4 regions of the Pseudoalteromonas sp. A41-2 genome follow, and region 1 is predicted to be linked to each of the others. Evidence: predicted binding sites of a transcription regulator. Region 1 holds the regulator's gene; each other region holds the start of a gene.

The links. The regulator sigma-54, encoded in region 1, starts transcription at its own class of promoters, with help from an activator protein. The targets are predictions, from matches to a motif close to GTTGGCACGNNNNTNGNNT.
Region 2: a site for sigma-54 is predicted at 5,907-5,925, ahead of flgJ (flagellar assembly peptidoglycan hydrolase FlgJ). Genes of this name have one in related genera too.
Region 3: a site for sigma-54 is predicted at 2,569-2,587, ahead of IT970_RS03870 (BON domain-containing protein). Genes of this name have one in related genera too.
Region 4: a site for sigma-54 is predicted at 1,735-1,753, ahead of IT970_RS04490 (flagellar basal body rod protein FlgF). Genes of this name have one in related genera too.

Annotation. Positions count from the first base shown of each region.
Region 1 covers NZ_CP065231.1:449,258-456,848, reverse strand. The annotation lists gene mlaE (lipid asymmetry maintenance ABC transporter permease subunit MlaE) at 1-100, opposite strand, end outside; gene IT970_RS02210 (ATP-binding cassette domain-containing protein) at 93-911, opposite strand; gene IT970_RS02205 (calcium/sodium antiporter) at 1,160-2,128, shown strand; gene IT970_RS02200 (KpsF/GutQ family sugar-phosphate isomerase) at 2,132-3,103, shown strand; gene kdsC (3-deoxy-manno-octulosonate-8-phosphatase KdsC) at 3,106-3,657, shown strand; gene lptC (LPS export ABC transporter periplasmic protein LptC) at 3,654-4,208, shown strand; gene lptA (lipopolysaccharide transport periplasmic protein LptA) at 4,198-4,719, shown strand; gene lptB (LPS export ABC transporter ATP-binding protein) at 4,716-5,441, shown strand; gene IT970_RS02175 (RNA polymerase factor sigma-54) at 5,556-7,052, shown strand; gene hpf (ribosome hibernation promoting factor) at 7,079-7,366, shown strand; gene ptsN (PTS IIA-like nitrogen regulatory protein PtsN) at 7,370-7,591, shown strand, end outside.
Region 2 covers NZ_CP065231.1:971,015-978,605, reverse strand. The annotation lists gene IT970_RS04525 (flagellin N-terminal helical domain-containing protein) at 343-1,308, opposite strand; gene flgL (flagellar hook-associated protein FlgL) at 1,655-2,887, opposite strand; gene flgK (flagellar hook-associated protein FlgK) at 2,890-4,899, opposite strand; gene flgJ (flagellar assembly peptidoglycan hydrolase FlgJ) at 4,913-5,869, opposite strand; gene IT970_RS04505 (flagellar basal body P-ring protein FlgI) at 5,995-7,089, opposite strand; gene flgH (flagellar basal body L-ring protein FlgH) at 7,102-7,591, opposite strand, start outside.
Region 3 covers NZ_CP065231.1:823,702-831,292, forward strand. The annotation lists gene radA (DNA repair protein RadA) at 1-1,171, shown strand, start outside; gene IT970_RS03865 (hypothetical protein) at 1,217-2,149, shown strand; gene IT970_RS03870 (BON domain-containing protein) at 2,195-2,524, opposite strand; gene srmB (ATP-dependent RNA helicase SrmB) at 2,743-3,969, opposite strand; gene IT970_RS03880 (tRNA1(Val) (adenine(37)-N6)-methyltransferase) at 4,046-4,744, shown strand; gene IT970_RS03885 (hypothetical protein) at 4,799-5,479, opposite strand; gene IT970_RS03890 (hypothetical protein) at 5,753-6,187, opposite strand; gene IT970_RS03895 (DUF2147 domain-containing protein) at 6,292-6,720, shown strand; gene fldB (flavodoxin FldB) at 6,805-7,326, opposite strand; gene xerD (site-specific tyrosine recombinase XerD) at 7,495-7,591, shown strand, end outside.
Region 4 covers NZ_CP065231.1:963,340-970,930, reverse strand. The annotation lists gene flgH (flagellar basal body L-ring protein FlgH) at 1-110, opposite strand, end outside; gene flgG (flagellar basal-body rod protein FlgG) at 126-914, opposite strand; gene IT970_RS04490 (flagellar basal body rod protein FlgF) at 936-1,700, opposite strand; gene flgE (flagellar hook protein FlgE) at 1,850-3,193, opposite strand; gene IT970_RS04480 (flagellar hook assembly protein FlgD) at 3,244-3,927, opposite strand; gene flgC (flagellar basal body rod protein FlgC) at 3,941-4,372, opposite strand; gene flgB (flagellar basal body rod protein FlgB) at 4,375-4,785, opposite strand; gene IT970_RS04465 (CheR family methyltransferase) at 4,919-5,749, opposite strand; gene IT970_RS04460 (chemotaxis protein) at 5,771-6,703, opposite strand; gene flgA (flagellar basal body P-ring formation chaperone FlgA) at 6,846-7,550, shown strand.

The DNA of each region.
Region 1 (7,591 bases):
GCACACTCACCAAAGCACCAAACAGCATTTGCGTAGAGCGACCAAGCGCAGCAAAACGCCCTAGCGTTTTGTGACCTAACCTCTGTAATAGATCAAGCATGGTGTACCCCTAACAACTCTTCTTCATACGCAGGAGCAGGATAATGAAATGGGACAGGACCATCCGACAACCCTTTTAAGAACTGCTGAACAAGCTCTGATTGATGATTTAGCATTTGCTCAGGCGAGCCTTCACCAATCACGCCTTGATCAGCAATAATAATGACATGATCAGCAATACTGAGTACTTCTGTCACATCGTGCGTCACAATTAATGAAGATAAACCTAACACTTGGTTTAATGACTTTATTAATTTAACCAACACCCCCATTGAAATTGGGTCTTGGCCAGCGAATGGCTCATCATACATGATAAGTTCGGGGTCAAGCGCAATAGAGCGCGCTAACGCCGCACGGCGTGCCATTCCTCCAGATAACTCTGAAGGCATTAAGTCTTGCGCACCACGCAAACCAACCGCTTGTAATTTCATGAGCACGACAAGGCGAATAAGATCTTCACTAAGTTGAGTATGTTCACGCAAAGGAAAAGCGATATTGTCAAATACAGACATATCGGTAAATAAAGCGCCGCTTTGAAACAGCATACTCATTTTGGTTCGGGCAGCGTACAGCTCCTTGCGCGACATGCTTGGAATACTGTTGCCCTCAAATAAAATGTCACCAGAATCAGGCTTAAGTTGACCGCCAATTAAACGCAACATGGTGGTTTTACCAATGCCGCTGGGTCCCATGATAGCGGTTATTTTGCCTTTCGGAATGTTAAAACTCATATTTTTATATATGATTCTATCGCCCCGTGAAAAGGTTACATCCTTGATTTCTACTATTGATTGCGACAAGTCGCTCTCCATAACTTTTTTCACTAGTTCTGCCATTTTAAGGGTTTTTTAGTCAAGATGGAAAAAACAAATCGTAAAATTTTGTAATATTTACTATCAAATGAATCTAAGACTAATAACGTATGGCTTAACCCCCGCTTAAATTAAGATTGTAACAACACCGCCCTTAATCATTGCCAGCTCATTCTTTTACTTATACTTTCAGGTTCGGTTTTGTTACTATTTGCAGTCATCTGTTTAAGTAATATTGGCGTATCACAATGGTGACTTCTTTTGTCATTTTAATTATTGGTTTTGCAGCACTCGTTTGGAGTGCCGATCGTTTTGTTTATGGGGCAGCCGCGCTGGCAAAAAATATGGGGATCCCCACCCTAATTATCGGTTTAACGGTTGTGGCTATGGGGTCATCAGCACCTGAAATGATGGTGTCGGCATCTGCAGCACTTGCAAACAAAACAGTTACCGCTGTCGGAAACGCTATTGGCTCTAATATTACCAACATTCTGCTTGTACTGGGGGTCACGGCCCTATTACGTCCTCTGTCTGTTTCTTCAATGACGCTAAAACGCGAAATGCCACTTGTGTTAATCGTATCGATTGGCGCGTGGTATGTATTTTCAGACAACTATTTTTCATTCGCCGAAGGGATTGCTTTAATACTTGCTTTTGCCGTATTTATTGCCGGATTAGTGATCATTTCATTGCGAGCAAAAAATCAAGATGACCCTTTTGTTAGTGAAGCCTGTGAAGATGTACCCGATAATGTCAGCACGCGTTCGGCAGTATTATGGCTTGTGGTCGGCATGATTTTGCTACCAATTAGCTCACACTTTCTAGTGGGTTCGGCGGTTGATATTGCCAAATATTTTGGTCTTTCTGATCTGGTTATTGGTTTAACAATTATTGCTATTGGTACTAGTTTACCTGAGCTTGCTGCCTGTATTGCAGGTGTCTTAAAAAATGAAGACGATTTAGCACTGGGCAACATTGTTGGCTCAAATATTTTTAATTTGCTGGCTGTACTGCCACTGGCAGGTATTATTAATCCATCGGTTATCGACCCATCAGCCGCTAACCGCGATGCACTTATTATGATAGCGGCCACCATTGTGTTAATTGCCATGTCATTGAACTTAAAAGGTGCACGTCGTATCAATAGAATTGAAGGTGGCTTTTTGTTAGTCGCATTTATTGCATATCAAGGCTATATTTTCAGCCAAATAGGATAATCAATGACGCAACATAGCTTTATCGCGCAAGGCAAGCGCGTACTCGAAATTGAAGCGCAAGCATTAAAAGAAATTGATCAATACATTGACCAGCATTTCAATAATGCCTGTCAATTAATGTTCCAATGTACTGGGCGAATTATCGTTATTGGCATGGGCAAGTCAGGCCACGTAGGTAATAAAATTGCTGCCACACTCGCCAGCACAGGAACACCTGCATTTTTTGTTCACCCAGGTGAAGCAAGCCACGGTGACCTTGGTATGATTACCCGTGATGACGTGGTTATGTGCATTTCAAATTCAGGGGAAACGAGCGAAGTTGTCAGTATTATTCCTGTCATTAAGCGCATTGGCGCAAAAATGATTTCGCTAACAGGTAACCCAGACTCAACAATGGCCACGCTTTCTGACGTACATGTGTGTATTAAAGTAAGCAAAGAAGCGTGCCCACTGGGCCTTGCGCCAACAGCCAGCACAACGGCAACGCTAGTCATGGGCGATGCAATGGCTGTAGCACTGCTTGAGGCAAGAGGCTTTACAGCAGACGATTTTGCACTTTCTCACCCGGGCGGAAGCTTAGGAAAACGTTTATTACTTTGTCTTAGTGATGTTATGCACGCAGGTGAGGCCACTCCCATTGTTAATGAATCACAAAGTATCAAAGATGCATTAATTGAAATGTCGGCTAAAGGCCTCGGTATGACTGCAATTGTTGGTGATGACAACACACTATCGGGACTTTTTACTGATGGTGATTTACGTCGTATTTTAGAGCAACGAGTTGATATTCACAGCACCGCAATTAGCCAAGTAATGACTCGCTCATGCACAACTGCACACGCTGATATGCTGGCCGCAGAAGCGCTTAATATTATGGAACGTAAACGTATTAATGGTTTGATTGTAATCGACAAAAGCAACACCCCCATTGGCGCGCTTAACATGCAAGACCTTTTAAAAGCAGGAGTACTTTAAGCATGACATTTGCTGAGCTTTACCAACCAGTAAGCACAGACGTGAGTCAACGTGCTCAAAAAATAAAACTGCTTATTTGTGATATTGATGGTGTTTTTTCAGATGGCCGTATTTATTTGGGCAATCAAGGCGAAGAGCTTAAAGCTTTCAATACAAAAGATGGATTCGGCATTAAAGCCCTTATCAATAGTGGTTTTCAGGTGGCCGTAATCACGGGACGCCATTCACAAATAGTTCAGCAGCGAATGACTAGCCTTACGGTACAACATATTTATCAGGGCCAAGAGAATAAGCTCATTGCTTATCAAGAGTTAAAAGATAAACTTAGCTTAACAGATGAGCAAATTGCCTATATTGGTGACGATGGTCCAGACTTACCGGTTATGGAAAAAGTCGGATTTGCCGTTGCTGTTAATGATGCTCATCCATTAATCAAAAAACTGGCTCATTACACCACCCTGTTACCTGGTGGCTTTGGAGCTGTGCGTGAACTAACTGATTTATTAATGCTAGAAAATGGCAAACCGCTAACTAGCGATGGAACGAGCGCATGAATATAGCCCGTATTTTACTAAGTATTGTTTTTGTTTGTAGCATGGTTTGGTTATGGTATCCGTACTTTAATCAACCGACAAACACAGTGCTCAGTGAAGACGAGATTATCGCTACACCTGATTACACCGCAATCGCATTAAAGCAAACAGCCTATGATGATCAAGGTAAAATCAGTCATAAAGTGGCCGCAGCTAAAATGGAGCTGTATCAACAGCTCGGGTTTACCTTTTTTGAGCAACCCATTTTCACCATTTACGGTGATCAGCAAGTTTGGCAAGTAAAAGCCAAAGAAGCCACGTTATATGAAAACGATCAGCTTGTATTCGAAGGGGATGTGGTTGCTAAAAACCTTACCCATAATGGCATGATCGAAGATATTAAAGCTGAGAACATTAACATCGACATTGACAAAATGACCATGTTTTCTAAGCAACCTGTCACGCTGACAGGGCCGAATTTAAAAATTACCGGTAAAGGTTTAAAAGCCGATTTAAAAGCCGAAATTGTTGAGTTAACTAACCATACACGAACCATATACTATGACCAATAAACTTAAGAAATTACTCCTGATCCCAAGCTTATTGATTGCGTTTTCTGGCGCAGCTGCTGAGCAGGCTGGCACACCAATCAGCATTAGCTCTGATCGCCAAGAAGGTCAGCTAAAAAATGGCATTGGTATCTTCGAAGATAATGTCGAGATCATACATGGTAACCGTCGTATTACAGCGGATCGACTCGAAGCACATGCAGGTGAAGTTGAAGGCACGGTTGAATTAATTATTGCCACAGGAAAGCCCGCTTACTTTGAAGAAAAACAAGCTGACGGCACTATTATGAGCGCCAGTGCTGAAGAAGTTCGATACGATGTTGCTAAACGCTTATTAACACTCGTTGGCAATGCACAAGTGACTCAAGCAGGCCAAAAAGTCAGTGCCAAGAGCATTACATACGATATGGAACAGCAACTGATAAGTGCCGAGAAAGATGAAAACTCGACCGATCGTGTACACACTATTTTAGTGCCTGTTGATAACAAAAAGAACGATGAAGGCCAGCCATGAGCACACTAAAAGCAGAGCTATTAGCTAAAAGCTATAAGGGTCGCCAAGTTGTAAAAAATGTAGGCCTTGAGGTAGAAGCTGGCAGCATTGTCGGTTTACTTGGGCCAAATGGCGCAGGTAAAACAACCACCTTTTACATGATTGTGGGATTAGTGCCCAGTGACAAAGGTAAAATAAGCATTGATGATAACGACATCACCTTATTGCCAATGCACAGCCGCGCTCGCTTAGGTATTGGCTATTTGCCACAAGAATCATCGATTTTTAGAAAACTGACTGTTTATCAAAACTTAATGGCCATTTTAGAGACCCGTAAAGATCTCAATAAACAAGGCCGCGAAGAAACACTTAACAGTTTACTTGATGAATTTAGCATTCAACACATTCGTGACAGCCAAGGTATGGCATTGTCAGGGGGTGAACGCCGTCGTGTTGAAATAGCACGTGCACTGGCCGCTGACCCTAAATTTATTTTGCTCGATGAGCCTTTTGCTGGTGTTGATCCTATTTCAGTGTTAGATATAAAGAAAATTATTGAGCACTTAAAAAATCGTGGTATTGGTGTATTAATTACTGACCACAATGTGAGAGAAACCCTTGATGTTTGTGAAAAAGCCTACATTGTTTCTCATGGGGAGCTAATTGCATCAGGTACACCTGAACATGTGTTAGCCGACCAAACTGTACGCGATGTGTATCTAGGCGAGCAATTCAGGCTTTAAATACGCCACCGACTAGAGCATCTGCTAGACTTATAACAATGACAATAAATCAAATAAATAGTTAACGGCATCGTTCTATTGTTTGATAAGACTAAAAAGGATTGTTAGGGATACATGAGGCAATCATTACAGCTGCGCATGGGCCAGCAACTTACAATGACTCCACAACTGCAACAGGCTATCCGTTTGTTGCAGCTCAGTACATTGGATCTCCAGCAAGAAATTCAAGAAGCGTTAGACTCTAACCCTTTGCTTGAAGTTGAAGAAGCAGATTATGCAGAAGAGAGTATTGGCAAGAACGAGCAGAAAGCCGAATCTGACGATACCCAACTAAGCGCGTCGGCTGACGAAGCTGCGAGCGAGTACGAGCAAGAAAGCAGTGATGCCCTCAACAAAGACACCGTAAGTGACGACTTAGCAATGGATGTTACGTGGGATGAGTACATGAGTGCTGCCCCATCAAGTTCCTCAGGTCCAATGCCTGAAGATGAATCAATTTACCAAGGCGCATCAACCGAAACTCTCCACGAATACCTAATGTGGCAGTTACAACTGACTCCATTCAGCCCAACAGACGAAGCGATTGCCGTTGCGATTGTTGAGGCAATTGATGATTCGGGTATTTTAACCGTAAGCTGCGAAGACATTGTTGAAAGCTTCAATCAAAATAACGATGAAGAAGAAATCGAACTTGATGAAGTCGAAGCTGTCTTAAAAAGAATCCAATTATTCGATCCTGTCGGTATTGGCGCACGTAGTTTACAAGAATGTTTGTGTATTCAATTACGCCAATTCGATGCTGACACCCCCTATTTAGCTGAAACTAAAATGGTGTTATCAGAACATATTGAATTATTAGCGAGTCGTGACTATCGCACTTTGATGAAAAAGACTAAGCTTAAAGAAAGTGAGCTGAAAGAAGTCATGACATTGATCCACAGCTTAAATCCAAAGCCTGCGGATACCATTGTTAGAGAAGAATCTGAATACGTGATACCCGATGTATCCGTAAAAAAAATAAAAGGCCGTTGGGTAGTTGAACTAAACCCAGACTGCATGCCGAAAATCAGAGTGAATAGCCACTATGCGGCGATGTCACGTTCTGTAAAATCAAGCAGTGATAGCCAATTTATTCGCTCTCATTTACAAGAAGCAAAATGGTTTATTAAAAGCTTAGAAAGCCGTAATGACACGTTATTAAAAGTGACTAACTGTATTGTTCAACAACAACAGGCTTTCTTTGAACATGGTCCTGAGGCCATGAAACCCATGGTATTAAATGATGTCGCAGAAATGGTCGAAATGCATGAATCAACAATTTCGCGAGTAACAACACAAAAATACATGCATACCCCGCGGGGAATTTTTGAGTTGAAATATTTCTTCTCCAGCCATGTAAGCACTGAAAATGGGGGTGAGTGTTCATCTACGGCAATTCGCGCTTTAATCAAAAAGCTAATCGCCGCAGAAAACACAGCTAAACCATTGAGTGATAGCAAAATTGCAGATATATTGGCTGAGCAAGGAATTAAAGTAGCTAGACGGACAATAGCAAAATATCGAGAGTCTCTAGCAATACCTCCGTCGAATCAGCGTAAGAGTCTGATTTAGACGTTTTACATAGAAGGAAAATGCTTATGCAACTAAATTTAACTGGTCGTCATGTAGAAATCACAGATTCATTAAGAGACTATGTAAACACCAAGTTTGCGAAACTAGAAAGGCATTTTGACCACATTAATAATGTTCATGTCATTCTAGATGTAGAAAAACTAAGCCAAAAAGCAGAAGCAACTTTACATGTAAACGGAGGCGAGTTATTTGCCTCTACTGAACACCAAGATATGTATGCAGCCATCGACTCGTTAATCGATAAACTTGATCGTCAAGTAATTAAACACAAAGAGAAATTAGCTCGACACTAAATTATGAAACTTAGTTCACTTACTAACCAGGACTGCAGCAAAGCTGCGGTCCTTTTTAATAGCAAAAAAAGAATTCTCGAATTTATCAGCGAACTGGCTCATGAGCAGCTCCCTCATTTATCTCAGCAAGATATACTCAATGCCCTATTGAACAGAGAAAAATTGGGCAGCACAGGTATTGGCCGAGGTATTGCGATTCCACATGGTCGTATGAGCGGTGCAGAT
Region 2 (7,591 bases), 520 kb from region 1:
TCGCCTGGGGCAAAAAACTGCCACTTTGCGGGTTAGTTAGTTAACTTGAGATAAGTAGAGCAATTAGTAGGCCAATTATTTAAAAAGATAATAAAGAGAACGAAAAAAGGCTCCAAAGGAGCCTTATAAAGAGATAAGTTTAAGAGTGGGTTAAATCAACACAAACTATGGCATAATCTGTGCTTAGTAATTTATGTTCTTACAAATGTTAGAACACTACTGTCAGGATTTTGAGCGCCTCCGCTTTATAATCCTATCTTGGCGCCTTTGTTAATACCCCATTAGACAAAGGCGCTTTTTCTTTAAGTCAATATTTTGACTTCATATTCTTTAAGCTAACTATTAACCTAGAAGACTTAATGCCGCTTGTGGACGTTGATTTGCTTGGCTTAAGATTGTTTGGCTAGCTTGTTGTAAGATTTGCATCTTCGTTAAGTTAGCTGTCTCTTGAGCAAAGTCTGTATCTTTAATGCGAGACTGTGCAGCGCTTAGGTTTTCAGAGATATTCGATTGGTTACGAATTGTTGACTGAAAACGGTTTTGTACAGCACCCAATTCCGCACGCTTCTTATCTACGACCGCAATCATTGCATCCATACCTGCTAACACAGCTTGCGCATTACCTTGAGTAGATACACTAATACCTGTCTCAGTAAATACACCTGAATAAGTGTATGTTGAAGCAGCTGCCGTACCACCTGCATCACTCACACCTGCAACACTTGAAGCAAGCACGCTACCTGAAATTGCAGATGCAATACCTGCGATACCTGATAATGTGAAACCGCCGTTTGCAGACATTGTGTTAGCAGTTCCGCCTACATTTTGCATACTAAAACCGATAGTTTGCACCGCATCAGCACCCACTTGGAAGTTTGCTTCGTAGCTACCATCTAGTAGGTTTTGACCACCAAACGTTGTATCAGCAGCAACACGATTAACCTCAGAAGATAGTGAACGAATTTCTTCTTGAATAGCCAAACGGTCTTCATCTGTGTTTGAACCGTTTGATGCTTGTTGCGCCAAAGTACGAATTCGTTGGAACATTGATGTTACTTCGTCAAGCGCACCTTCAGCTGTTTGCGCTAGAGAGATACCATCATTCGCGTTACGATTACCTTGGTTTAGACCATTAATCTGTGATGTTAAACGGTCAGAAATTTGTAGACCTGCTGCATCATCAGCTGCGCTGTTGATACGAAAACCTGATGATAAACGTTTAAACGAAGTATCAAGTGAGTTACCTGAATTCATTAATTGTCTTTGAGCGTTTAATGAACTAACATTTGTATTTACATAAAGTGCCATGATATTTCTCCCGAAGTAAACTTATCATTTACTCTCAAACTTACTCTAATTAAGCGGTAGCGGTTATTTGCTACGCTGCTTGGTTAATTAAGTTATCGGTCCGCTCAAAAAATCCTTTAGCTATTTTTATAAAAAATTTAAAAATATTTCTAATACTATGAATTTAAACAGTAAAAAACATCAACTTTTTACTGTTTAAAATTAAACCACAGCAAACAAGCAGTAAAAAATTGGGTGACATTAAGTCTAAAGAAATAAAAACGAATACTTAAATGACGTAGAAAGGGATATTTTAAAAGTGGTTTTTAAAAGCTAAGCTCAAAAAATGAGCTTAGCTTGGGGGAAATTATAAATAATCAAATAACGAAAGGTTTGCTAAACGACCAAAAGTCGCTTGTGATGCTTGCAGCGCCGTTTCTTGTTTAGTGAGTTCAGTGATAGCTTCTGCCATATCAAGCTCAACAAGCTCTGCTTTCGCTGCTTTATTGCTAATATCTAAATCACTATTTGATTGCTCTATTTTTTCTGCCGTATTTAACCTGCCACCCAGGCCAGCTTGAACCAACGACACCTTATTTTTAGCATTCTCTAATTGCACTATTGCATCAGCCAATACTTGGTCAAACTCATCCTGAGTTAAATCAGGATTGGTGAGCCCCGCAATTAAGCTATTTAAAGTATTGAGGGCGTTTTCTTTTTGTGGGGCTTCTAATTGAACGTCAATCTGCCCATTAGCAACTGGCTCAACAGAAATTTCCATACCTTGGTAGATTATTTTACCGTTTTCAAAACTACCACTGTCAATAGCGGTTCCGCCAAGCTCGACCACAAAAGTATTTGGGGTGCCAGTTGTGGTAATAAAGCTCAGGGTATTCGCATTGGCTGCTGCCGTCGGATCTGCGTTGTAATTGGCTTTGTGAAATTTATCAAACTCAGCTTGCTCAGTGACATATATTTTAGAACTGGTTATGCCGCCTGAAACTGTACCATCGTTCGACACCACATTTAAACGTGCATCGACTTTTTCAAAAGTATCATAGCCATTGTCACTTGATTTTATTTCAACACCTTCTGCGACCTTTATCTTATGTTGGCCTTGGTCGCCACCATATTGATAACTACCCGATGTACTATCATAAGAATAAGCAGGGGTATTATCTTGATAACCAGAAAAAATATACTTACCGTCTTCTGTTTTCGCATTCATTAAATCAAGCACGGTACTTTGCAGTGCTTTTACTTCTTCAGCAATGCCTTCGCGGTCAATATCACTATAAGCGCCATTACCTGCTTGGATTGATAAGGTATAGGCAGATTCAAGTGCACCTTTAATATTCTGCAGTACACTTTCTTCTGTGGTTAATCGACTCGTTAGCATTGTAATGTTTTTGCTGTACTGCTCGTTACCCTGAATGCGGTCACTGTAAAGCAATGCACGTGCTGTAGCAGAAGGATCATCTGCGGCTGTTAATACGCGCTTTTGCGTATTGACTTGCTCTTGTGCTTTACTGACATTTTGTTGACTGTTAAGAATAGAGTTAAGGTTATTCTTATACATCATGTTATTTGAAATACGCATAATTACCTCGCCGCACTTAATAAGGTATCAAAAATAGTACGCGCTGTTGCAAGTACTTGTGCTGATGCCGCATACGATTGTTGGAACCGCAGTAAATTGGCAGCTTCTTCATCGAGGTTTACACCTGACAGAGATTCGTACCACGCTTCAGACTGCTCTGCGAGCGCATTAAATGCTGCGCCGTTCGTTTGCGCTTGACTAGTGATAACACCAATATCGGTTACGATCCCCGAATAAGCCTGATTAAATGTTTGATGATTATCAGCCGTGCTACTCGCTTCAACGTTTTGACGCACTAACTCACCATTTTGTAGGTCGGCAAGTAATAAACCATTACGGTTATCATCGAAACCACCCTCATTGAACTCAACAGTAAACGTATCACCTATTGCAGGTGTACCTTCGATATTAAAATCAAACCCGTAAGTATCGTAAGGTGCTCCCGCTTGCGCAAGAATATTTTCTGCAGGTGGCGTAATCGTAAAAGTACTGGTGCCATTGCCGTCGGTAATTTGATATTCGTTAGCATTGGCGGTTTTTACTAGGGTAATATCACCGTTTGCTAAGCTCGGTGGTGGACCAACCGCAATTCCACTTGAATTGGCAATATCTGATACAGTTCCAGCTGAAATACTCGCGTCGCTGTTATTATTAATATCATTTGCGGTGCGAATGGGTGATGCCAGCGCTAAATCTTCTGGACGCTCTGTTGCCAATTCTAAGCTTGTTGCTGCCTGTGAATTTAATTTAATTTGAAATTGATCGCCTGCGTTTGCAGTACCAGACACATTTAGCTGTAAACCGAAGGCTTCGCCACCGGTGATCGTTGATGAATCAATCACACCGCCAACCACATTTGCTGTTGATGCGGTGCCTACCGGTTCACCTTTATTATCGATTGCCTGAATTTCAACTGTCGATGCGCTGGTGTAAGTAACTATAAAATCACTGGCAGGCAACTCACTGCCCTTACCAGGTTCAAGTGTTGCCGTCATGGTCGATGAACCAGTATTAGCTTGATAACCAAAACCATTCACCGTTGGAATGGCAAAAATATCACCACCAATTTCACCATTTGCGTCCATACCAAGACGGTTTTGCTGATTAAAGGCATCAGCAAGGGCTAAGCCCATTTGGCCTAATTGATTCTGGGCTGGCACTAAAATGTCATCACGAAATGACAGTAAGCCGCCTATTTTGCCTTTAAGTTTACTTACATCAACCTCAAGCGGCACGGCTTTGCCACCATTAACATCTAAATGTAGCTCTCTAAAGCTAGGATCGGGATCGCCAGTAAATGAAAACAGGTTAAATGTACCGCTTTCCATCACTAATGCTTGACCAGATCCCAAATAGACTTGTTTCTCACCGTTATTACCGTTGAGAGTTTCTACATCAATGAGTTCTGATAAGTCACGAATTGCTTTGTCGCGCTCGTTGTACAGTCCGCTAGACGCTGATTCACGATCAGTCCCATGCACCGCGGCAATTTTAGAGTTCAATTCGCTAATACTTTGGATCAAGTTATTTGCTTCATCCGAGAAAATTTCTAATTGCTCGTTCACAACAGTCTGCTGGTCAACCACGATGCTTGAAAGCCTGTCCATTTGATCAATCAGGTTTTGTGCATCTGTCATAACCAGCGAACGCGCCACCGTCGATGAAGGCTGATTTAAGCTTTCTTGAACATTATTAAAAAACGAGTTAATGCTGGTTGATAAGCTATTCGACTCTTCAGAAAACAAGCTATCGACTCGGCTTGCTTCTGTTACAAACTGATCAAAAAATGCTTTATTTGACGTGTCACGATTTAGCTGTTTTTGAGCAAACTCATTGAGTAAACGATACGTTTCACCCCGACCAACTTGGTTGTCGATCATGGTGCTGAACTCAGTGCGCTCACGAACATAACCCGCTGTATTTACATTGGCTATGTTTTTACTGGTCGTTTGTAAAAGCTCAGAATTCGCTCTTACACCTGAATTTGCTATGTCATATAAGCTGAATGACATGAGGACTTACTCCTTAACGTACCAATGAAGCAGCGACGCTTTGAAGCTCAACACGCTTCAATACCTGCTTAATTTTGTTGGCATAATTTGGATCAGTTGCATAACCTGCTTTTTGTAACGAATCTAAAAAGGCTGCAGGTTCTGCGGTGTTTTTTAGTGCGTCTTGATAACGTGGGTTTTCATTTAAGAAATCCACAAAATCATTCACACTGTCTTTAATTGACTGATAAGAACGGAAGCTTGCATGCTTTTTAACAGGCACACCTTGCTCAAACTCAAGCGTAACTTTACTTGCTTTGTCACCTTGCCAGCTCTTATCAGATTTAATGTTAAAAAGGTTATTACTACTGGTGCCATCCGCTTTACTAATAATATGCTTACCCCAGCCCGTCTCAAGCGCAGCTTGAGCAACCATCACAGCAGGGTTTAAACCAATTTTTTCAGCCGCATTTTTTGCGTGCTCCCAAACAGAGCTAATGAAAGACTCAGCATCTTCAAAGCGGTTTTCTGATTGCTCATCAGTGGCAACTTCAGCCATTGAGTGTGTTTCTGGCTTAGCTTCTTGATTACCGCGAACACGCTTATCGCTATCAAACTCCGCGGTTGTTCTTAACACGGAACCAGGAGTAAATTTCTTACCGTCGGGCGATAGCTGCTGCACAATAAGATCAGCCAAACCCAATGAGCCGTTAGAAGACAACTCAACTGAAAGCTGTTGATCATGCATTTCTTCAAAGAACTTTACGCCACTCGAGTTAAATGGGCTGTCTTTATCTTCAAATGCTTCATTAGCCTTACGCATGCTTTTAAGCAGCATTTGCGTAAAGATAGATTCAAATTGTGCCGCCGCTTTTTTCAGCGCCTCTTTTGACGCATCGCTAGAGGCATCACTTTTTAGAGCACTTTGACGCAATGAGTCTAAGTTGCCTAAATCAAAAAAGTTTTGCTTGTCGAGATGATTCGTATCCATCAGCTTTTTGACACAATAATTAATAATGCATAATCAAATGCAATAATTACGCCAAAAGAGGGTTTATCAGATTGAGGGAAGGTAAAAATGAAAAAACGCGCTGAGCTCAGCGCGTTTTTAATTGATTATATAATAACAAGTTGCCCGTTTATGGCTCCCGCCTCTTTCAACGCTTCAAGGATAGCCATTAAGTCACCAGGGGCGGCACCAACTTCGTTTATCGCTCTCACTAAATCATCAAGGCTAATACCTGGATTAAACACAAAAGCGCGAGAATCATCTTCATTAACATCGATAATACTTTGGTTTGTCACCACCGTCTCGCCTTCGCTCAGTGCATTCGGCTGCGATACGTTTTGCTGCTCAGCAATGGTCACGGTTAATCCACCGTGGGTAATTGCAGCTGGCTGTAATTTTACGTTTTTACCAATAACAATGGTGCCCGTACGTGAATTGACAATAATTTTTGCCGCAGTATCAGCCGGTGTGAACTCTAAGTTTTCAAGCGTTGATAAATACGATACGCGCTGCGATGCATCGCGCGGTGCAATGACACGTACAGACGCTGCATCAATTGCTTGAGCACTGTTTGGCCCAACTAAATCATTAATAGTTTGCTCTAGGCGCTTTGCCGTTGTGAAATCTGGACGATTCAAATTAAAGGTGATGTAGTCACCTTGCATAAACGGGCTTTTAACAGCGCGCTCAACCGTTGCCCCATTCGGAATTCGGCCAACGGTGGGAGTGTTTATAATCACTCGGCTGCCATCAGCACCTTCTGCGCCTAAGCCCCCCACGACCAAACTGCCCTGTGCAATGGCATACGTATTACCATCAACCCCTTTCAAAAAGGTTTGTAATAACGTACCACCGCGTAAGCTTCCTGCACTGCCAATTGAAGACACGGTAATATCAATGGTTTGACCTGGTTTTCTAAACGCGGGTAACTCGGCATGTACAGCAACGGCTGCAACATTTTTAATCTTTGGTTTTAAGTTCGCAGGAAGCGTGATACCGAAGCTATTTAACATCGCTTTAAAGCTCTGCTCTGTAAAACGACTTTGCTCGCCCGTGCCAGGTAAACCCACCACTAAACCATAACCGACTAATTGATTTGAGCGTACACCCTCAACCATAGACACATCTTTAACTCGCTCAGCCTGAACAGAAAACTGTACGCTAATTAAGCAAAGAGCAATAATGTATTTAAACCCATTCATGATTTGTATCCTCTAAAATGGGAAAATAGAACTGCTAAAGAAGCGAGTTAACCAACCCGCACTTTGCGCTTCTTGAAGTTGACCTTTACCTGAGTATTGAATGCGCGCATTCGCAACTCGGTTTGAAGTCACCGTATTATCTGCTGTCACATCTTGGGGACGCACTAAACCTTCAAGACGAATAAACTCTTCACCGGTATTTAAAGTAAGCCACTTTTCGCCACGGATCACTAAGTTACCGTTCGGCAAAACTCGCATAACATTAACTGAAATATCACCAAATAAGCTGTTCGATTGATTCGATTTAGAATCACCTTTAAATGATGAATCTGAACCAATACCAAATTGGATACTATCACCACCTATATTCACAGGATTGCCGCCTAAACCAATGACTGGGTCAAGGCTTGCGTCGGTTTCTTTATCGGTTTCGGTTTTCGCCGCTTTGGTTGCCTGAGTCGATTCTTGCAGTTTAACCGTGATGATATCGCCTGCCCGCAAC
Region 3 (7,591 bases), 370 kb from region 1:
CGAAGCAGAAAAACGCTTAACCGACATTGGTGAGTTAGACCGTGTATTAAGTGGCGGTGTGACCACCGGTTCCGTAAATATTATTTCGGGCGATCCAGGGGCTGGAAAAACGACATTATTGTCAGATTTAATTGCTCGCATGTCGAAAGTGATGCCGTCACTTTATTGTACGGCAGAAGAGTCATTATCGCAGTTTAAAAACCGTGTAAACCGACTGCGTTTAGATTATAACCCTGATGAGCTTTATTTACTGTCAGAAACCAGCGTTGAAGCAATTATTGAAGAGCTTGATAAGAACAAGATTAAGTTTGCGGTGATCGATTCAATTCAAGCGGTTGTGACAGAAGCCGCTAATGGCAGCCCAGGCTCTCCTTCACAAGTTAAAAGTGCAGCACAAGCACTCACTCAATATTGTAAGCAAAATGACGTCACCATGTTCATTATTGCTCACGTAAATAAAAACAACGAAATCGCAGGCCCGCAAACCTTAGTGCATATTGTTGATGCGCTGCTGCATATTGATACCAACGATGGGCAAATTCGTACCTTACGTGCCAATAAAAACCGTTTTGGCGATATTGATACCGTCGGTATTTTTAGAATGTGTGAGCGCGGTATGCTCAGTGTTGACAACCCAAGCGAAATATTTTTATCGGGATCAAGCACCGAATCGCCGGGATCGGCGATTACATGTATTCGTAAAGGTAATCGTAATTTATTGTTAGAGATTCAGTGCTTAACCACAGAAACCGAGGCTGAGTTTCCGCAGCGAGTGTGTGTTGGTTTAAATATGAATCGTATCAAAATGCTCACAGGGATTTTGCGTAAACACACCAAGACTAAAATTTTTCATGACACGTTTTTTAATATTGTCGGTGGCCTAAAAATTGATGAGTCTGAAACCTGTATCGACTTAGCATTAGTTACGGCATTGTTGAGTAGTTTGAATGAATTTGTTGTGCCAAGAACCACCTGTATTATGGGCGAATTAAGCTTAAATGGTGACGTTAGGCCCATCGACAGTGGGGTGCCGCGAGTAAAAGAAGCCGCTCAGCATGGTTTCACTGAAATTTTTATTCCATATCGTAACTACCATAAATCAATGGAAGGATTGGGCGCAAAAATTACACCTGTTAAAACAGTGCATGAGTTACTGTCTTTAATAAACTAGTTGTAATTTGATAGACTATAAAAAACACCAATCAAAGGAAATAAAATGAAAAAGTTAGTAATTGCAGCCGTTGTTGCTGCAGCTGTAGGTGGCGTCGTTTACGCAAACTATACAGCAACACAGGAAGTGAAAAAGGTTGTTGATAAGCAACTAAGCGCTTTATCAAGCCAAAGTGGTGTAGATATCACTTACAGCGATATTTCAGCAAGTGTGTTCAGTAGTAGCATGCAGTTGTCTGGTATAAATGTGCAAAGCATTGAAGGCGATGAAACCATTGCCACTATCGACAATATTGAAGTGACGGGTTACGAAGTTGATGCGATCCCACCCCACACGGGCTTCGTGATGACAAATTTCCGCTTTAGTGATGAGTTCTTATCGCAACTTCCAGACAGTGCGAATAATAAGCTTGCCGCAACGAGTTACAACGTGAATTCATCGCTTGATTACAACAAAGAGTCAGGTGATAGCAAGTTTGCGCTTAACGTGAAGGCAAGCGAAGTGGCTGATGTACGTTTTAATCTTGGTTTAGCAAATTCAACGGCGTTGATGGAAGCATCTTTATCAATCAGCCAAGCACAAAATGCTGCGAATGGGGCTGAGCTCACTTTAGAGCAACAACTACAGCAACAATCAAAAATGATGGCGGCAATGAGCCAATTAGAGCCGCGCAGTATCGAGCTTGAAATCAACGACGACGGTGAACTTAAAACTGTTGTCGAAAGCTTCTTAAAAGCGCAAGGCATGACACTTGATGACCTTGAGCAAGTTGTGGCAATGCAATTACAACAAGCTCCTGTAAGTGCGGAGTTAGACACTGCGATTAAAAACTTTGCCAGTGGTTTATCAAAATTGTCTTTATCGGCACGCCTACCTGAAGGCAAGTCGATGATGCAAATCAACCAGCAAATCATGATGCTGGTTGGTCAGCCTGAAGAGCTTGCGAAATTTATTAATTTAAAAGCCAGTGGTGAATAACCCGCTTACCGCAGCCGTGCGTTAGCTGCAATAACCTTAAAGTGTTCAACTCTCTAGTTTGCTCACTTTAAGGTTATTTTTTACATGCCTGACACCCTGACTGTGTTCTAAGAACTTTTGTGCCAGCGCACGTTGAAACCCCGTTTCCGTTGAACCTAATAATTCAATCGTATCGCCATTTACAATAACCTGTAAGTTTTCAATTTTAAAATTGCGGTTATTCGTTAGTTTCTTTAAAGCCACTTGCTGTAATCGCGGTTGCGCCGAAGTACTGGTTGTTAAAACATGGGTGTTGGCACTGACTTGTGTGGCGCAAGCCAATAAAAAAAGACAGCTAAATAGGGTTACGACAACAGATAATTTGAAACGGCTCATACAATTCCCTCGCAATAATGACAAATTGAACTCTGTATGAACAATTACAAATTCTGTTCCAATTTTAGTTTGTTGATTTTTATAGGTTTTATTTTTTTTGAAGAAACTGTATGTGAAGTAATTACACATAGTTCAGTAAAAAAGACACGGCAAATAACAGCGATAAAAATGCCGAGACAGGCTCGGCATTTTTATTAACAAGGCATATTAAGCACGCACTACTTTTTCTTTTTTGGTTTTGCCTTTTTCTTCGCTTTGATCTTTGCTGGATCTTTTTTCTTTTTAGAAGGGATTTTTGCTTCTTTGTGTTGCGGCTCTATCCCTTTGATTACTCGGCGCTTTAGTTTTTGTTCGATGTAACGCTCAACTTTGCCTAAAATGGCAACGTCATGCGCTTCGATAAATGAAATCGCGATTCCTTTTTTGCCTGCACGACCAGTACGTCCAATACGGTGAACGTATATGTCTGCGGTGCGAGGCATATCAAAGTTAATCACATGGCTGATATCTGCCACGTCAATACCACGGGCAGCCACATCGGTTGCTACCAATATTTTATTGCGGCCAGAATGGAAGTTCTCCATTGCTTTCATGCGTTTATCTTGTGGCATTTCACCACGTAACCAAGCAACGCGCAGTCCTTCGTTATTTAACGCACCAATTAATGATTCTAGGCGTTCACGGGTCTTAACGAACACTATCGCTTTATGGATATCATCGCCGTTTAAGATATCGACTAACATTTTAAGCTTATGGTTGTAGTCGTCGGCTAAGTGAACCCACTGGTGGATCTTTGCTTTTTCTTTACGCGACGATTCTGCTTCTAGTAACGCAGGATCATTTAAAATACGCTCAGCGAAAAGCTCAACACTGTCACCTTCCAGTGTGGCTGAAAATAGAAAACATTGACGACGATTTCTGGCTTCATCACAAATACGCAGCATTTCTTTACGAAAGCCCATATCGAGCATGCGGTCGGCTTCGTCTAAAATAAGCATTTCGACATTTTCAGCATGGAAATTCTCGGTTTCGAGGTATTCCATTAAGCGCCCAGGTGTCGCGATAAGAATGTCGTTATTGTTCTCAAAAATTTCTTTGTGCGTTCCATAGTTAATGCCGCCCGTCACGACACCTATTTTAAGGTGTGTTTGCTCAGCAAGCTGTTCACAATGCTCATGGATTTGATAAGCAAGCTCGCGAGTAGGAGTCATAATAAGTACGCGGGCAAAACCAGGGTCACGACGAGGGAAATCAAGCAAGTATTGAATAGCTGGGATCAAAAACGCGGCTGTTTTACCGGTACCTGTGGGTGCAGATGCCAAAATATCGCGCCCTTGTAATGCTTCAGGGATCGCTTGTTGTTGAATGCTGGTTGGCGTATCAAAACCCATTTTATTAATGGCATTTAACAGCTTGTTATCGATATCAAATTCAGAAAATTGCATAGAGTGACATAAATAGAGGACAATTGGCGTTAATTATACGCGCTATCCAGCTGTTGGTGAATGAAAAGGTGAAAAAATGTCAGGTTTTGTGTTTAAACAGTTTTCGATAGGGCAAACTCACACTGCGATGAAGGTTTCAACAGATGGGATTTTGTTGGGGGCATGGGCACATGTAAGCGATGCTGCACGAATTGTTGATATTGGCACAGGCACCGGGTTGCTTGCTTTAATGGCAAAACAACGTGCGCCGAAGGCGGTTGTTAACGCTATCGAAATAGAGGCTAACGCGTGTATTGATGCTCGCGCTAATTTTGCTAATAGCCCTTGGCCTGACATTATGCTTTATCAAGGGGCTGTGCAGTCTTTTAAAGCAGCAACCCCCTTTGATGCAATTATCACTAATCCACCTTATTTCAATGCCAGCCTTAAAGGCGATAATGCAGCACGTAATACGGCGCGCCACACCGATGGATTGAGTTTTAGCGAATTAATCAAAGCGTGTAGTGCGCTGAGTCATGCACATACTCTGCTCAATGTGATACTGCCTTGTCCTGAGGCCGAGCAATTTATTGCCATTGCAGAGCAAGAAGGCTGGTATTTAAACCACCTGTGTTTAGTTAAAACAACCGAGAAAAAAGCACCTAGTCGCAGTTTAATGTTATTTAGTCAGGTTGCAGCCCCTTTAACGACAACACATTTAACGATTCATGCAAACAGTGGCGCGTACAGTGCTGAATATAGTGCGCTTTGCAAGGACTTTTATTTGAAAATGTGACGCATACCAGCCATTAATAGTCCGTCATCACTTTACTCTAAACGGTCGTAATTGCTATTCACTGATGCTCGCTTGTAGACCATCTTCGCTTACTAATAATGTATAAGAGTGTCCATATGAGGCATGACAAATGGCAACTGATTCATCAACACGCTCACCTTCATCATTCAGTCGAGAGACTTTAATATCATCTGCGCAGTCATCAGTGTGATACCACGTACTTAATTGATTTTGATATAGGCTAACTATTTGATTCTCTATTTTTAAGCGAATGTTTTCGGTGGCAAGAAAGCGGACGGCAAAAAAGCCCTCTTTGTTATTTTGAGTCTGTTTTATGAGCGTTAAACGCAGCTTTTCTGCACTTTGCCAGGCGACAAAATGGTAAGGCTGGTCGTTGTCCACTTGATACATTTGCTCTGCGAAGTTGCTCGCTTCACTGTGATCTTCTACATAAAATGAAATACGGCGTCGTTCATTGTGAAGGTGTGTTATATCAACAGGTAATGAACCTGATGCGAGCGTGTCTACATAATATTGCGCATCACTGACTTCTCTTGCGTTACCAAACAGGTCGGTATTTGCCATGGAGTAGTCAACCTCTAAGGCGGTGGTGTTTATCAATGTATACTTGTTCTCATACATCTGGTTGCCAAAATCATGACTTTCCTCGACTTCTAACTCATCACACCCTACAAGCAGCGTTGTTGCAAAGAGTAAAAATAGCGCATTTTTCATTGTTTTTCCTTTTACTAATGAAGCTGCCGTATGGTTCCAATTCGCAAAAAATGCTTAATTATTTTGAGGGATTAAACCGGTTGCGACCTGTGTTAAAGATTGCTGATTTACGACTGCATGGATGCAGAGCAATGCAGGAGCAATCTAGGAGCAGTTACCGAGAGCAACTAAATAACGAAACCTTTGCCTTGTTTTCAACGAGGTTTTATCGCCCCAAAATAGCGCACTTAATTAAGCGAATTGGTATGGCATATTGATGCGTTGATTGTACCTCTATTTTGCACTTAATTGCACGGGAGGTTGCAGCTGCATTACTTCATCAAGTTGAATTTGTTGAACATGCTCAAGCTCAAGCAAGGCGTCTAAGACTGCTTTTGTGTGCTGTTTTTCTATTTCAGCACTGCAAAAATCAATGATACTAAAACGGCGTTTTATCAATAAGCCATCGATATCAGGTAAAGGGTCTTTGGTTTCTATTAGCACGCGTGTGGCAGGGCAGGGGTCGGCATACCCAGAGCGCATTAATTTGTTTAAGTTAAATAAATTATCGTCGAGTTTACCAAGCTCTACGGCGGTTTTAGCGCTATGCGGAATAAATAATGACTCACCAAAGCGGTTTGTTTTAATCTCGCCATCTGCTTTAATTGGGGTGACTTGATTATTGTCGAAGCTGACAATATCTCCGGTAAGTAACGTATATTGACTCATTGTGTTCCCTCGCAATGTGTTGTCTTTTTCTGATCATAGCAAAATGGTGTGTTTTACCAAGCCCTGATATAGTAATAAGGCCTTAAATTTTATGCGAGTATTTTATGTTACGACTCACAATCGCTTTATCAGCCCTTTTATTTTCTCAATTAAGCGTCGCTGCAATGAGCCCTGTCGGGCTTTGGAAAACCATTGACGAAGAAACCAATGAAGCTAAATCTTTGGTACGCATTCGTGAGCAAAACGGTGTACTTATTGGTGAAGTTGAAAAAATTCTTAACCCAGCCAAACAAGATGCAATATGTGATGCATGTAAAGGCGATAAAAAAAATAAGCCAATTTTGGGAATGGCCATTATCGATGGCGCGAAAGAAGCGGGCGATGGCAGTTGGCAAGACGGTGAAATTCTTGACCCTAATAATGGCAAAACCTACACCTTAAAGCTCACCCCTAAAGAACAGGGAAAAGTGCTTGAAGTACGCGGTTATATCGCCTTTTTCTACCGCAACCAATACTGGCAGCGTGTTGAATAGCCTGACATTAAAACGCCAAGCAATGCTTGGCGTTTTAATAAATAAATGGGTTATGCAGCAATTCACTTAATTAGGGAGTGAATATTACAGGGTCTCGCTGTATTCAGTCATCACTTGCTCAACCCAATTAGCAATACGTTCATCGCTGAGTTCATATTGGCTGTCTTCATCAAGTGCCAATCCAACAAAGTGTTTACCCTCATTTGTGAGAGCTTTTGACGCTTCAAATTCATAGCTTTCATCGTTAGGCCATAGACCTAAGAAGGTAATATCTTGATGGCAAATTTCGTCGTGTAGCATACCCAAAGCATCTTGAAACCACTGGCCATAACCTTGCTGATCGCCCATGCCAAAAAGGGCCACGGTTTTACCGTTTAGATTCACCTCTTTGATGTCGTCCCAAATTGATTCCCAATCTTCTTGTAACTCACCAAAGTCCCACGTTGAAATGCCGAAGATAACGAAATCGAATTGTTCTGCATTTTTTAATGGCTCATCTTTGATATTGTGTAAGCTGACAACATCTTGCCCGATAATATCGCGAATTTTCTCTGCCGCTATTTCTGTATAGCAAGTAGTAGAACCATAAAATAAACCAATCTGCATCGTATTTATCACCGTCTATTTGCTTGATATGATAGTTACTCAAGCTGCTTTTAGTATCTATCTTCCTGTAGTTTGATACTATTTTACCGTAAGGCTTTTTTAATTGATACCTTGATAAGGATGACAATACGCGTGGCTGAAAATAATTTCACAGCTGAAAAAGTAGCAATAACGTCAAACAATGCCGAACATTTAGAGCTGTTTTTAGATATTTTGTACCTTGAGCAAGGGGTCAGTGAAAACACATTGATGGCATATCGCAGCG
Region 4 (7,591 bases), 510 kb from region 1:
GGGTACATTGGCGCATAGTAAGGGTCATCCTGAACCACATGGTTATTTTGTGTTGCCATACAACCACCGAGCAATAACGCTGTTGATGTGACTAAGATAATGTTACGCATGCTGCCTCCTACCCATTATAACTGTTGGTTAATGTAACTAAGCATTTCATCAACAGCCGAAATCACTTTTGAATTCATTTCATAAATTCGCTGTGTTTCAATGAGGTTAACGAGCTCTTCTGTTACATTCACATTTGAAGTTTCAAGTGAACCTTGTACAACAGTTCCTAAACCATCAATACCGGGATTACCTTGCACAGGAGCCCCACTTACAGCCGTTTCGGTGTAAAGGTTTTGACCCATAGGCTCAAGGCCAGATGGATTGATGAAATCACTGATAGTTAGCTGACCAATAACAACATTGTCAGCTTGGCCTGAGATACGCACCGACACTTCACCATCTTGTGATACCGTAATTGATTGTGCATCGTCTGGCACATTCATCTCTGGTTGCACAGGAAAACCGGCTCCCGCGGTAACAATGCGGCCATCTTCATCGGTGGTAAATTGACCATTACGCGAATAAGCGATATTGCCATCTGGGAGTAAGACCTCAAAAAAGCCCGGTCCTGAAATCATCCAATCCAATGAATTTTCAGTGGTAAGCATGTTACCTTGTGAAAAGTTCTTTTGGTTAGCAACCACTTTCGCACCCGCGCCTAACATCAAACCTGATGGCATTTCAGTGTCTTGTGAGGAACGACCACCTGGCTGATTAATATTTTGATACAGTAAATCTTCAAATACGGCGCGGCTTTTTTTGTAACCGACCGTGCTGGCATTCGCGAGATTATTTGAGATCACCGAAATATCGGTTTGTTGGGCGTCAAGCCCGGTTTTACTGATCCACAATGCAGGATTCATAACTCTACCCTCTCAGTCATCTTAAACAATGCGTAACAGCTGATCTTGACGTTCATCAATTTCTTCCGCTGTTTTCATCAATTTAACTTGTAATTCAAATTGGCGTTGATTGCTGATCATATCGACCATTTCATGTACGGGGTTAACGTTGGACATTTCAAGGGTGCCCGAAAGCACTTTTACATTATTTGAAATGTCGCAAAACCCACATAAATCATTTACCAACATGTCTGGCTTTGGCCTAAATAAGCCATCATTGCCTTTTTCTAGTTGATTGTTATCGGCTTCGATTACCTTTAAACGATCAACCACTTCTAAAAAGTTTGCAGGTGCCCCTTGTGGACGCACCTGAATTGACCCATCAGAACTAAATTCAATCTTCTCGATTGGTAAAGGCAAAATAATGGGGCCACCTTCGCCAATAACTTGACGACCATGACTGGTCATCAATGCGCCATCGGGAGTAATATTCAGCGTGCCTGTTTTGGTATAGGCTTCATTGCCCGATGCATCTTGTACGCTTAACCAACCCCGATCACTCATGGCAATATCAAGTTCTCGGCCTGTTTCAACAAAACCACCCGACTCCATGTTAGAACCTGGGCGCTCTTGCATTGCGAATACACGCGATGGCAAGCCTTCGCCAAATGCTTGCATTGAGCGTGCTTGTGCAAAATCAGCTTTAAAGCCAGTGGTGTTTGCATTTGCTAAGTTGTTTGCCTTTAATTCAAGGCCACGCAAGCTTTGCTTTGCACCAGACATGGCAATGTAGACCATTTTGTCCATAACATTGACTCACTAAAAATACGATAACTATGAAATGCAATAAAAGTGCCAAAGTAAAATTGACGCGGAAATAAGAAAAGGAAAATAAAAAAAGGCTGCCAATAGAGGGGGCAGCCTTTCGTGTCGGATTAAGCTTAGAGCCGCTAAAATTAACGGATCTGTAAGATATTTTGTTGTAATGTTGAGTTAACTTCTAAGGCACGTGAGTTCGCCTGGAAATTACGCTGTGCGCTGATAAGGTCAACCAGCTCATTCGTTAAGTTAACGTTTGATTGCTCAAGTGCTGATGAGTTAATTGAACCCAATGTGCCTGAGTTGGGCTCACCCGCAATAGGCTCGCCCGAGGTTAGGCTTTTCTTCCAAGAAGTGTCACCTGCTTGTTGTAAGCCTTGAGAGTTTGAAAAGCGCACCATAGCCACTTGGCCTAAGAATGAAGTATCGCCATTGCTGTATGAAGCAACTACTTTTCCATCTGCACCAATATCAATGCCCGCTAAACGACCGACTGTCGCACCATCTTGCTCAAGTGCTTTTACTTCAAAGTTACTAGCGTATTGCGTAGGCACTTTATTAGCGGTGCCTGCTTCATCACGCCAATTAACCGTGATTTCATTCGGGAACTGTGCGCCATTACCAAGTAGTGTCGATAAACCTGTCGAAGCATCTGAAGGCAAAATAATGTCATCAAATGTGGTTTCTGGAGCGGTTACGTTCGGTAAACCCGCCGCCGTGAACTCAAGTGTATCAATTGGCGTGTGTGCACCTGTGCCCGTTGCAGCACCTGAAGCATCAAACGCTTGACCATCCATTGTGGCGTACACTTCCCACGTATTTGGCGTTGCTGTAGGGTCTTGCTTTACAAAAAATAACTGTACAACATGCGGCTCACCTAATGAGTCATAAACAGTTGTTGAAGTAGACGAGTTATAGCTCGTGCTATCAGTTGGATCAAAGGTTGTCGTTGTTGGCGTATCGACACGTGCGTCTAAATTCATTGAGCTGTAGATATTACTCGTATGACGAGGCGAACCTGAAGCATCAGGAATTTGAATCGGTGAAGTAGTACTTAAACTTACCGACGTCGTATTACCCGTTGATGGGTCAACAGGGAAACCTTGCAAGTAGTTACCATTGGCATCAACAACAAAGTTATCTGCATTTAATTTAAATGCACCCGCACGCGTATATGTAAAGTCTTGTGATGCGATGTCATCACTCATCGCAAAATAACCTTCCCCTGTGATTGCTAAATCAAGTGAGTTATTTGTGAATGATAACGACCCTTGGTGAAACTGTTGTGCAACCGTTGCTGTTTTAACACCGTCGCCGTTTTTTGTTTTACCAGAACTAAATACTGACGATGCGTACACATCAGCAAACTCAGCACGCGACTCTTTAAAGCCCGTTGTGTTTACGTTGGCAATATTATTTGCCGTTACGTCTAAATCTTTTTGTGCGGCTGCTAAACCTGTTAATGCAATATTGAAGCTCATAACTCACCTCTAACCTATCTCTTAGCCTAAGCTAACCCAAACCTTTTTAATTATGCGATTTCAGCTATATCAGTTAGCCTAACCGCACCCTCTTTTGTATTTACGATAATGCCGCTGCTGCCATTAATATTGACACTTTCAATGTTCTTAAAGGTTGCCAGAGGCATGCTGCTGTAGTCTCCATTTACGAAGCCTTCAGCGCTAATATTGTATTCGCCTTCAGGAAGAACATTGCCCTCACCATCTTTACCATCCCACTCGAAACGGTGAGCACCGGCAGATTTCGATCCTAAATCAATAGTGCGAACTAATTGTCCCGTCGAATCAGTGATTCTTAACGTAAGAGATTCAACAGTTGTTTCTGCCACAACGGAACCTTTAGCTAAATTTTCGCCATCAAAGTCAATAGTCTCTGACTCAAGCAATGCTTGCTTACCCACTAACGTTGACGCTTGTAATGCCGAATTTGATGTCATGGATGCAGTGAGTGACTCAAATTTTGTGTTTAAATTTGAAATACCTTCTGCCATGGTAAAGTTCGTCATTTGCGCAATCATTTGATCGTTATCAGCAGGATTGCTCGGATCTTGAAACGACAACTGCTGCGTTAACAACGAAAAGAAATCTTCTTGAGACAGTGTATTACTGTCTTCTTTTGCTGTTGGCGTGTTTGTCTCATTCCAACGCAAGCTATCCATATAGGATGATGATGCAGAGCTGATGTCGTTACTCATAACTTATCCTCGATTACCGTTGTCCTAACAACAGTGTTTTACTTAACATTTGCTTAGCTGCATCAGCAACTTGCACATTTGTTTGGTAAGAGCGAGAGGCAGAAATCATATTAGCCATTTCTTCTACAACGTTGACATTTGGTTTATAGATATACCCATTTTCATCCGCGCTGGGGTGATTCGGGTTGTATTCTATTTGTAGCGGCTTATCGCTCTCTACAATGCCTAATACTTTAACGCCAACAGAAGAGCCCTGCGGATTACTTTGCGATGCTGACGCTTTTGTAAGTTCAGCAGCAAACACAGGATGGCGCGCTCGGTATGTCTGGTCTTGGCTTGAGCTAATTGTATTTGCATTCGAAATATTACTTGCTGTGGTATTTAAGCGAACATTTTGTGCGCTCATACCCGTGCCCGAAATATCAAAAACATTATATAAACTCATGATTAAGCTCCTTGACTACCGAGGGCTTTTTTAAGGCCTTTAATTTTACTACTCATAAATTGCAGGCTTGCCTGATACTCTAATGAGTTTTGTACATACAAGTTTCGTTCCACTTGTATATCAACAGAGTTACCATCACCTGTATCTGCTTGATTTGGCGTACGAAACATTTCTGAATTACCAACAAATCGACTGCCACCGGCAAGGTGTTTCTCATCCGTTCTTACCATGCTATTGCCGCCGTGCTGGTTGCTTTTTGCCGCTTTTAATGCGGATGCAAAATCGACATCTTTCGCTTTATAGCCCGGCGTATCAGCATTAGCGATATTTGTCGCTAATAACTCAGCGCGTTGTGAACGGATCAACATGGCATGAGGATGCACACCGAATGCTTTATCAAAACTGATAGCCATAACCATCTCCAAAAATTTGACTCTCCTTAGCTAATGCAAAAGGTAAGCCAAAAATTAAGCATGATTATTTTATAATTAAGGTGTTGATATATAATGAAATTAGCAACCTAAGAACTAGGTTGCTAAGGAAAGATTACTTTTTCTGGTAGATGATACCCGGATTACATCGCACCATATCAAAACTGTCACTAAGGCCAGCCATTGACTCTGAAGCGCCTAAAAACAGGTACCCTTTTGGATTAAGTGCTTGCGCAAATTGCGCGATAATTTTTGCTTTTACTTCGGGTGCAAAGTAGATCAATACATTACGGCAAAAAATAATATCAAATTTACCCATCAAGGCATACGAATCCAATAAGTTTAAATGCCTAAAACTGACCATTTTCTTTATTGGATCAACTACTTGAGCCATACCGTTACCACTGTCTTTAAAAAACTTTTGACGTCTTTCAACAGACAGGCCACGTGCCAAAGCCAGTGAGTCATATTCTGCGTTTTTGCACATATCAAGCATAGTATTAGAAATATCTGTGCCGATAATTTGTGCGCCCATTTTTAAAACGCCAGGTTGCTTAGATTGAAACTCAGCAACCGACATGGCAATAGAATACGGTTCTTGACCTGATGAACTTGCCGCTGACCAAATTTTAATTGGACGACGCAATTCTTTGAATTCAGGGAAAAGTTTAGTTTTAAGCAATTCAAATGGGTATTGATCACGAAACCACAAAGTTTCGTTTGTTGTCATTGCATCAACCACTGCGGCACGAAGCTGCCTCTCGTGAGGACTCAAGGTTTTACTTACCAACTGTGACAATGACTCAACATTAAAACGCGCCATCAATGGCGCCAAGCGACTTTTCACTAAATAAAGTTTGTTATCGCCTAGTACAATGCCACATTGTTGCTCTAAAAAAGAGCGGAACTGATCGTATTCGCTTTGTTGTAAGTGCTTATTTTCCAAAGTAATACCACCTATAAATAATTAATCACAATGAACCCACTTTTTAACGGCAGTCGCTAATTCGTCTGGGTTAAATTTTGCAATAAAATCATCGGCACCCACTTTTTCTATCATCGCTTGATTAAAAACACCACTGAGTGATGTATGCAAGATTACATGCAAAGGTGATAATTTTGGATCGGCCTTAATTTCTGCGGTTAAGGTGTAGCCATCCATTTCTGGCATTTCAACGTCTGAAATTAACAAGCCAACTCGCTCAGTAATATTATTTACACAATCAAGTTCTGCTATTTCACGTAAGCGTATTAAAGCTTCTTTACCATTTTTAGCGAGTTCAGTTTGTACACCGAGAGGTTCTAACGCACGTTTTACCTGATTACGCGCAACGGCCGAGTCATCAGCAATAAAAACGATTCGCTCCCCTAAATCTTTTTGGATTTCTCCCTCACCAATCACATCCGCACTTACTTCAGTGTTAACAGGGCAAATTTCGTTAAGGATCTTCTCGACGTCTAAGATTTCTACCAGTTCGTTTTCTATTTCAGTGACCGCGGTTAAATAAGAGTAACGCCCTGCACCTGAAGGTGGCGGCATAATTTTTTCCCAGTTCATATTAACGATGCGCTCTACGCCACCGACTAAGAACCCTTGCACTGAACGATTGTATTCCGCAATGATAATAAAACTATCTTTGATATTTTCAATGGCAGGACCGCCAACAGCCATTGATAAATCGATAACAGAAATGGTTTGACCACGAATGTGTGCAACACCACGAATATAAGCATTCGATTTTGGCATGTTTGTAAGCGGTGGACATTGTAGAACCTCTCTTACTTTAAACACGTTAATACCAAAGCGTTGTCGCCCTCTGAGTTTGAATAATAGTAATTCAAGGCGGTTTTGCCCAACCAACTGTGTACGCTGGTTTACTGAGTCTAAAATGCCTGCCATTTCAATCTCCTAAAGATAAACAACCAGAGCCGGAACAATAATTGCTTACTTTGTGTTAAAGCTACATAAGGTTACGAAGCGTCTGTTTTTTGACGCAAAATATTTATACCTTGTTTTCAACAATAAGCATAGTCGAAACAATATGAGTTTGTTAAAAAAAAGCCGAAGATACAGTGTTTTTTATTTTCTTTCTAGCTTGTTATTTGCCACGCATCTACAAGCTGAAGTGTATAATAACGAGCAACTTCAACAAATCGCTATTGATTTTGTCAGCGAGCAGATCCCCGATCTCGATACGGCACCGCAAGTAAGTGCATTACCACTTGATAGCCGTATTCCAGAAAGATTGTGTGAATCGCCATTAAATAAAACATTACCGACAGAACCTCCTTTTAATCGGCAGGTTACCGTACAACTTAAATGCGATGACATAAATAGTTGGACTCAATATGTGCATGTTCGCATTATTGAGCTGGAACCCGTTGTTGTCGTAACAACCAATTTAGCACGCGGTGAAGTAATTAGAGCAGAGCATTTGCGCTTAGAGATGAAACCTAAGCAGTTTGTAAGAACGCAATATGTTCAAGAAAAATCAATGCTTGTCGGCAGTCGTAGCAAGCGCAATATTCGCAGTGGTGTGCCTATTGTAATGAGCCATGTTTGCATGGTGTGTAAAGGCGACAATGTGACTATTTATGCTTCACTGCGTGGCTTGAGGATCAAAACAACAGGTATTGCGCTTGAAGATGGCACATTAGACGAATTAGTACGTGTAAAAAACAAAAAATCAGGTAAAGTATTAAATGCACGTGTGGATGGTGTTGAGTCTGTGCAAGTGAATATTTAATTTTTTATATTTATGCTAAAGTATCCGCTGTGCCCGCCGAT